2 regions of the Cumulibacter soli genome follow, and region 1 is predicted to be linked to the other one. Evidence: riboswitches for the same ligand, from Rfam matches in the RefSeq annotation. Region 1 holds a riboswitch; the other holds the start of a gene.
What was found. A riboswitch is a leader RNA that binds a small molecule or an ion and turns the genes downstream of it on or off. The one in region 1 is predicted to bind S-adenosylmethionine.

Region 1 (4,210 bases):
AGTAGGTCCGCGGAGCACGCTTCGCTGCCATCGCCGCCGGTCGCGGGATGCAGTCCCGCCTGCACGTCGCCGGCCCACGTCGGTACGACGGCCGAGATGGAGTCCTCGAGCAGCGTCGCGGTCACTGAGTTGGTCACCAACGCGGTGGCGGGATCCTCCTTGTAACGCTCCTTCAGCGGGCGTTGCAACGCTCGTAGCGCGGCCGCATCAAGGGGTTCGGTCATCCGGTTACCTCCACCAGGTCGTCGTCACGGCCGGCCTTCGCAGCCAGGTCCGCCTCTAGTTCGCGCACCAGCGGAATCACCTGCTGCCCAAACCGCTCGACCTCCTCGCGAATATGCAGGAAGCCGAGCAGCAACAGGTTAACGCCAGCCTTCTTGTACTCGACAATCCGGCGAGCGACTTGCTCGGGAGTACCGATCAGGCCCGTGCGGAACCCGTCGTTGTACTGCACCAGATCGCGGAACTCCGAGTTCGCCCACATTCCCTTCTTATCGCGCGTCGCTTGCCCGGCCTGTTTGACGGACTCGCCGAACCCGTGCACCTTCTCGACGTCCGCCTTGGCGATGATCTCCTCGACGACGGCTTGCGCTTCGGCCTCGCTGTCCCGGACGACGGCGAAGCCGTTCAACGCGAACCGGACGTCGTGTGCGTGCGTGATCGCTTGGGCCGCGACATCGGCGATCTGCTCGTTCACTCCGTCAAGTGTGTTGCCGTTCATGAAGTACCAGTCGCTCAATCGTGCGGCCATCGCCCGCGCGGACGTCGAGTTCCCGCCCTGGAAGATCTCCGGTTGCAACGTCGGTTGCGGGCGGAAGGTGACATCGCGGGTTCGATAGAAGTCGCCGCGGTAGGTGAACCCCTCCTCAGCCCACAGACCGCGCAGCACCTCGATGAATTCCTCGCTGCGGCGGTAACGCTCCTCGTGCTCGAGCCAGTCGAGACCGAGGTTGGTGTATTCCTGCTTGAACCAGCCCGAGACGACGTTCAACGCGAGCCGGTTACCGGTCGTCGCCTGCGCGGTCGCGGCGAGTTTGGCGAGGATGTGCGGCGGCCACTGCCCGGGGTGTACCGCGGCGATCACCTTCAGTCGTTCGGTCGCCGCCAGCAGCGCGAGCGAAAAGCTGACCGATTCGTGCTGGGCGTCGGCGCCGTACGAGGCGAGGTAGCGCACTTGCGTCAGCGCATAGTCGAATCCGACATGCTCAGCGGCCTGGGCGAGGTCAATGTTGTATTCGGGACTGTGGTTGGTGCGTTGCTCGATCGTGGAGACAACAAGTCCACCCGAAACGTTAGGTACCCAGTAGGCGAACTTCAGTGGCTCAGTGGTCATGCTCGTTTCCCTTTGCTGATATGTATGGTTTGTACGATTGATACGGCGGGTCGTGTGACAGCGTCGGCGATCGTGTGACCTCAGGCGAGCGCGGCAATGAATCCGCCGCGGTGATGTAAGAGCGGCCGCGAGGAGCCGATCGCGCCGTCGCGCACGTCCGCGAGCGCGACGACGGATTCGCCGGCATCAAAGAAATCCCGGATCGACAGCACCAGGCGGGCGCACGCGCCATTGAGGTTCGGCAGGCCACGATCGTCGTAGCGCCAGTCGTCGTTACCGTCGATAGCCGAGGACCCAGACCGCCGGAATTCGGCGGCAACGGCGCCTTGGCTGGCATCGAGCAGGTGCGCGGCCGCCCAACGGTGCTCCCGCAGCACGGCGAGCGCTGCTGAGTCGGCCGGCAGGTTGAAACTCACGATCGCCGGCGTGGTCGATACCGACACCAGCGAAGTCACGGTGAGCCCGATCGGGCCGTGCTCACCGAGCCCGGCGATGACCCACGTCGACGTGGCGGCGCGACGGAAAATGGACTGGACGTGCGCGGCCTTGACGTCGCCCGAGCGAACGTCGGAGGCAGAGCTGCAGGAAAAGCACATGGTACGAAAGCCTTGTCTCGGTCAAAAGGCGGTTCGCCAAACGATGAACCGCCGTACGACGGCCCGATGAATCGTTGACGTGAGTGATGGCCCGCTGCCAGGACGGTGATGCGGTCCCAGCGGGCCGGCGAAGCCGCAACGATGCGGCGAAAACGTGCGCTGTTGCCGAAACTAGCCGTTGGGGCTGATAACTCGGCTTACGGGAACGGTGTCAGCAACAACAGGCGCCGACACCGCGGCGCATGAGGTCGATACACCGCCGCGCGTGCAGGCGGTACGACCGGTTCGTGTTGCTGTGCATGGACTCCTCCATCGGTCCTGGCGTGAGCACCTACCCGCGAGGCGGGCGGTTGCTGCGGCGTCCTCGAGCCAGGTCTCTCGGCCGCTCTGGATGGTGCAGAGATTTCAGCACACATCGCCGTACGCCGTCAAGGAATGCGACGTACGGCGCATTCCTTGGCGTGCGAGACACCGCAGGGGCGGTTGCGTCACGCAACCGCCCTGCCGGGAATCGATGCCTACGGGATTCAGTGGGTACGCAGGTACTCCAGTTGCGACTTCACCGACTGCTCCGCGGCCGGCCAGTTCGACTCCGGTACGTCGGTGTAGACATGCTCGACGACCTGCCGCGCGGTCGCGTCGTCCCCGAGTACCCCGAGCGCGTCGCGGACCTGCTGCAGTCGTTGCGCGCGGTGCTGCTGATAGAACTCCGCCGCGCGGCCGGCCGACTCCAGTTCCGGACCGTGCCCCGGCAGCACGGTCGCGTCGCCGTACGCCCTGAGCCGTTCCAGCGAGGACAGGTAGTCAGCGAGGTTGCCGTCGGGGTAGGCGATCACCGTGGTGCCGCGGCCGAGGATCGTGTCCCCGGTCATCACCGCGGCGGGGTTGACGCCGTCGTCCACGATGAATGACAGCGAGTCGCTGGTGTGGCCCGGTGTCGCGATGACCTTGACTTCGACGCCGGCCGCCGAGATCACGTCGCCCTCGCCGAGGCCTTCGCCGCCGTACTGGTGTTTGGGGTCGAGGGCGCGCACTCGCGCGCCGGTCATCTCATGGAAAGTCTTCGCGGACTCGGAATGGTCCCAGTGTCCGTGGGTCAACAGCACCTCGACGACGGTGCCGGCCTCGGCCGCGACGACCTTGAGGTGCTCGAGGTCTTCCGGGCCTGGGTCGACGACGATCGCTTCACGGCGTCCATCGGCGCGCAACAGCCAGGTGTTGGTGCCATCCAGGGTCATCACGTTCGGATTGTTGGCGAGTACGACAGACGCGTACGGCGTGACGTCGCGGCGTACTTCATACAGCGGGTGCGTCATCTGCAGACCTCCATATCCGGGAACTGCGGTGGTGTCGCGCACGCTATCGGGCCGACAGCGTGCGCGAAACCACCGCAGATCAACAGATCCTAATTGACCACGGACCGGCCGGGACCGATCTTGATCGACGGTTTGATCATGGTGCCGTCCGGCAACTTCACATAGTTCACGCCGTCCTGCTGCACGAGTTCGGGCATGATCGGCACGATCCTCGTCGGCGGCGCGGAGACCATCGCCTCCTCTGCCGTCTGGAATGCAGTCAACGCCGTCAGCGTCGCGGTGGTCGGCGGCAGCATCGGGCGCGTGCCGTTGTCGGACTCTTCCACCGCCCGGGCCGCAGGCACCCACTCGGCGTGGTCGTGCTCAGTGGAAATCTCCCGCGGTTCGACACCGTCGGGCAGTTTCATCAAGAAGAAGCGGGTGTCGTACCGCTTGGACTCCGCCTTCGGGGTGATCCAGTGCGCCCACGGGCGGATCAGGTCCGCGCGCACCGACATCCCGCGACGGTTCAGCATCTCCGAAAGGGACTGTTCACGATTCAGCAGCGCGAGACGCTCGGTCTCCCACTCCTCATTGTCGGTGTCGCTCACGGGGGACTCGCCCACCGTGGCCAACAGGATCCCGGCCTCCTCGAAGGTCTCGCGGACTGCCGCAGCCACCAGTGCCTTGGCGCGGCGCTCATCACACGAGAACGCGTCGGCCCAATACCCAGGGTCAGGTCCGATCCAGCCGAATTCGGCGTCCGAGTCGCGCGGGTCCACCCCACCACCGGGATACGCCGTCATCCCACCGGCGAAAGCCATCTGACGGGCGCGGCGAATCAGGTAGACCTCGACGCCTTCGGCGCCGTCCCTGATGAATAGGACCGTCGACGCATCCTTCGGCTCTGGCATACTCACTCGCTTACCTCCACAATGACCTCCACCTCGACGGGGGTGTCGAGGGGCAACACGGCGACGCCGACC
Region 2 (4,210 bases), on a different contig from region 1:
CGTTGACGGTGTCGAGGGCGACGGTGCGATCGCGTTGCGCGATCGAGCGATTCTGGAGTTGTTGTACGCCGGCGGTGTCCGGGTGGGCGAACTCGTCGGTCTGGACGTGGACTCCTTCGACGAGTCGCGCTCGTTGTTGCGGGTGATCGGCAAGGGCAACAAGGAACGCAGCGTTCCCATCGGTACGCCGGCGCAGCGTGCGCTACGGGCCTACCTCGCTGAAGGTCGAGGCGAGTTGGTGTCGGCGCGAAGTGGGCGCGCGCTTCTGCTGGGGGCGCGTGGTGGACGTATCGACTCACGTGAAGTACGCCGGATCGTGCATCGCGCCGCGCAAGGCGTCGACGGTGCGCCGGACATCGGCCCGCACGGGCTGCGGCACAGCGCGGCCACACACCTCCTGGAGGGTGGTGCCGATCTGCGTTCGGTCCAGGAATTGCTCGGGCACGCATCTTTGGCGACGACGCAGATCTACACGCACGTATCGGTTGAGCGACTGCGCTCGGCATTCGATCAGGCTCACCCGCGCTCCTGACCGTCTAGCCAATACGAAAGGGCGCTTCAGCGAATTCGCTGAAGCGCCCTTTCATCGGCCGCCGACACCCGAGCGCGGCTATGACCGGTTATGCGGGGACGGCCGCCGGAGCCGCCTGCTGGGCGCGAGCCAGACCAGCGGACAGGTCAGCGATCAAATCGTCGGGATCCTCGATACCGACGGATACCCGGATCAGGCCGTCGGAAATTCCGGCGACCGCGCGCGCCTCGGCGGTCATCGATGCGTGCGTCATCGTGGCGGGGTGCGCGACGAGAGATTCCACGCCACCGAGCGATTCGGCCAGGCTGAAGAGTTCCAGTCCGTCCAGGAACGCGCGCACCGCTGGCTCGCCGCCGGCCAACTCGAAGGACAGCATCGCGCCGAAACCGCTCTGCTGACGCGCCGCCAGCTCATGACCGGGGTGATCGGCCAGGCCGGGGAAATTCACCTTGCTCACCGCCGCATGCGCGTTGAGTGCCTCAACAACACGATCGGCACCCTCCTGGTGGGCGCGCATCCGTGGGGCGAGCGTACGCAGCCCGCGCAGCGTCTGATAGCAGTCGAACGGGCTCGCAGTCAGGCCGATGGTATTGGACCAGTAGGCCATCTGCTCCTGCAGTTCGGCTGTGGCTGAAAGGATCGCGCCGCCGACGACATCGCTGTGGCCATTGAGGTATTTGGTGGTGGAGTGCACGACCACGTCGCAACCCAGCGCGATCGGCTGCTGCAACAACGGCGACAGGAACGTGTTGTCGGCGACCACCGTCGCGCCGACCGCGTGGGCGCGACGTGCGGTGTCCGCGACGTCGGTGATGCGCAGCAGCGGGTTGGAGGGCGTCTCGATCCAGACGACCTTCGGTGACTGCGCCAGTGCGCTATCGAGCGCGGCGGTGTCGTTGAAGTCGACGGTCAGAACCTCGAACGAGCCCTTCTGGTGGTACGAATCGAACAGCCGCCAGGTGCCGCCGTAGCAGTCATGTGGGACAACGATCTTCTCGCCCGGAGACAGCAACGCGTGTACGACGACGGTGATTGCGCCCATCCCGGTCGCGGCGATGATGCCGCCGTGCGCACCTTCGAGCTCGGCGATTGCGTTGCCCAGCAGGTCGCGCGTCGGGTTACCGCTGCGTGTGTAGTCGTAGGTACGCGGTTGCGCGAATGACTCGAAGGTGAAGTTGCTCGATAGATGCAGCGGCGGAATGACCGCGCCGTGCTGAGTGTCGGACTCCAGCCCGCTGCGTACGGACTGCGTCACCTTTGAGAGGGGGGTGTTGCTCATGGTGTGGCACCTTTCGAATCGAACGGCACGACGCCATGCGGTTCGTTCGACCAGGTGCAGGATCGGCTCTGAGCCGAAATCCATCTTCCGGCCGGCCATCATTGGCCACCGCAGGACTTGGCACCGGCCATCGGTTTGCGATCGATGGTGGTTGCCCCGGCTTCAAAGGGCCTGTCCCTCAGCCGGTCGTGATGGTTTCAGCAGTTGAGGCTACGCGAGCAGCGCGCGCAGCGCCACGCTGCACTGTCGATCGTCGGGGGGATCACACCGAGGGACGCCGGGATCAGGCCCACATGGCAAGTCCGCTAGTGGATGTCGATACCGCGCTTACTCGATATCGATACCGCGCTCGCTGAGCCATTTCTGTGGATCGAGACGTTGGCTGCCGTAGAGCCCCTTACGGATTTCGAAGTGCAGATGTGGTCCGGTGGATTGGCCGCGGTTTCCGACTGTGGCGATCTGCTGACCGGCCGTCACCTGCTGGCCAGCGGCGACGAGGTACTGATCGACGTGACCGTAGATGAGGTACCAACCGTCGGCGCCGGGATCAATGACTACCCATTGGCCGAAACCGCTCGCTGTGCCGGCGGCGATGACGACGCCGCTGGTGGCCGAATACACCGGTGTGCCGATCTCCGCGGCAAGGTCGATGCCGTAGTGGAAAGTTCCCCAACGCGGGCCGACGCCCGAGGTGAAGACCCCACCAGGCGCGGGATGGACGGTCGTATTGCCAGAGCCGTGTGGATATGCGCCCACCTGCGCGCTCGGGGCGGGTAAACCGGACGATGACTCCTCGCCGGTGAGCGGGAGCAAGCGCACGGCGTGTGGAGTCAGCAGCGTCAGCGGATCGACGTACTGCTCGCCGAGCCGGACTCCCCAGTGCAGGCACACCGCGACCGCGCAATCCGGATGGCCCGCGATCACCGTCCCGATGACCTGTCCGCGTAGCACCACGTCGCCGGCAGACACGGTCGCCTCGACCGGTTCGTACGTCGTTCGTACTGTTGCGTGGTCGATCGAGATCACCCCTCTGCCCGCTACCGTGCCGGCGAATGCCACGACGCCGTCGGCGGCGGCACGTACGGCCTGGTCGGCCGACGCAGCAAGATCTACGCCGCGATGACCCGGCAGCCACGGCTGTGGTGGAAGGTCAAAGGCTTCGGTGACGTCGGGGGCCGGCGACAGTGGCCAATCGAAGCCAGGTGCGCCGCGTGCCGGCGTAGCGCACAGCGCGATGGTGCCAATCGTCAACACGGCGAGCACTCTCTGGAGGGCGCGTAACGGGTAAATCATCGGCTGAGCGAACCATCGCTGATACGCCTGAGACATAGGCGAAGGTCGTGCTGTGAAGACACGCCGGACTGTGGATACCGTGTCCGCCCGGAGACAGGCACTCGTTCACACAGCGTCAGGTGGTGTGGAGACCGGTACCCTCCGCGCCGGCACCATCCGCGCCGGCACCGTTCGAGCGCACGGCGTGCGAGAGATGCGCGCGGCGCCACACTCATCCGGCGCGCCGTCCGATGGCGGCATCCCGTACTATTTAGGGAGCGGTTCGTTCGGCTCCTGCCGACGGGCCGACTTCGCGCGTCCAGACCCGCCTTGCGGGTCGACTCTTCTACGGTCCGGTGTTCACGCCGGTCGAGTCGGGGCGCCAGGGGCGCTGCCGACCGGCGGCGCCGACAACCATAGAGGATCGCGCCGGTGCGTCTAGCCGGCCGATCAGGACAAGGAGAACGGCCATGGCCGTCGTCACTATGCGTCAGCTGCTCGACAGCGGCGTGCACTTCGGGCACCAGACCCGTCGGTGGAACCCGAAGATGAAGCGCTTCATCCTCACCGAGCGCAACGGCATCTACATCATCGACCTGCAGCAGACCTTGTCGTACATCGACAAGGCCTTCGAGTTCGTCAAGGAGACCGTCGCGCACGGCGGCACGATCCTTTTCGTCGGCACCAAGCGTCAGGCGCAGGAAGCCATCGCCAAGGAGGCGACCCGCGTCAACATGCCGTACGTCAACCACCGTTGGCTCGGCGGCATGCTCACCAACTTCGGCACCGTCCACAAGCGTCTGCAGCGCCTCAAGGAGCTCGAGCAGATCGCCGAGACCGGCGGCGAGACCGTGATGACCAAGAAGGAACAGCTGATCCTCGATCGCGAGCGCGAGAAGCTGTCGAAGACCCTCGGTGGAATCCGCGATATGGCTCGCGTGCCGTCGGCGATCTGGATCGTCGATACGAAGAAGGAGCAGATCGCGGTCGGCGAGGCCAAGAAGTTGAACATCCCGATCGTCGCCATCCTCGACACGAACTGCGATCCGGATGAGACCGACTACCCGATCCCGGGTAACGACGACGCCATCCGTTCGGCGAACCTGCTTACTCGCGTGATTGCCGAC

Region 2: another riboswitch for S-adenosylmethionine. It lies ahead of metB (cystathionine gamma-synthase); the one in region 1 lies ahead of E1H16_RS02995 (flavin reductase family protein).

The regions. Positions count from the first base shown of each region.
Region 1 is NZ_SMSG01000001.1:617,539-621,748, forward strand. It holds gene E1H16_RS02985 (OsmC family protein) at 1-224, opposite strand, end outside; gene sfnG (dimethylsulfone monooxygenase SfnG) at 221-1,333, opposite strand; gene E1H16_RS02995 (flavin reductase family protein) at 1,414-1,929, opposite strand; SAM riboswitch class I at 2,236-2,327, opposite strand; gene E1H16_RS03000 (MBL fold metallo-hydrolase) at 2,457-3,245, opposite strand; gene E1H16_RS03005 (NUDIX hydrolase) at 3,335-4,138, opposite strand; gene E1H16_RS03010 (RidA family protein) at 4,141-4,210, opposite strand, start outside.
Region 2 is NZ_SMSG01000003.1:181,802-186,011, forward strand. It holds gene E1H16_RS07635 (tyrosine recombinase XerC) at 1-532, shown strand, start outside; gene metB (cystathionine gamma-synthase) at 621-1,811, opposite strand; SAM riboswitch class I at 1,889-2,009, opposite strand; gene E1H16_RS18750 (M23 family metallopeptidase) at 2,139-3,140, opposite strand; gene rpsB (30S ribosomal protein S2) at 3,554-4,210, shown strand, end outside.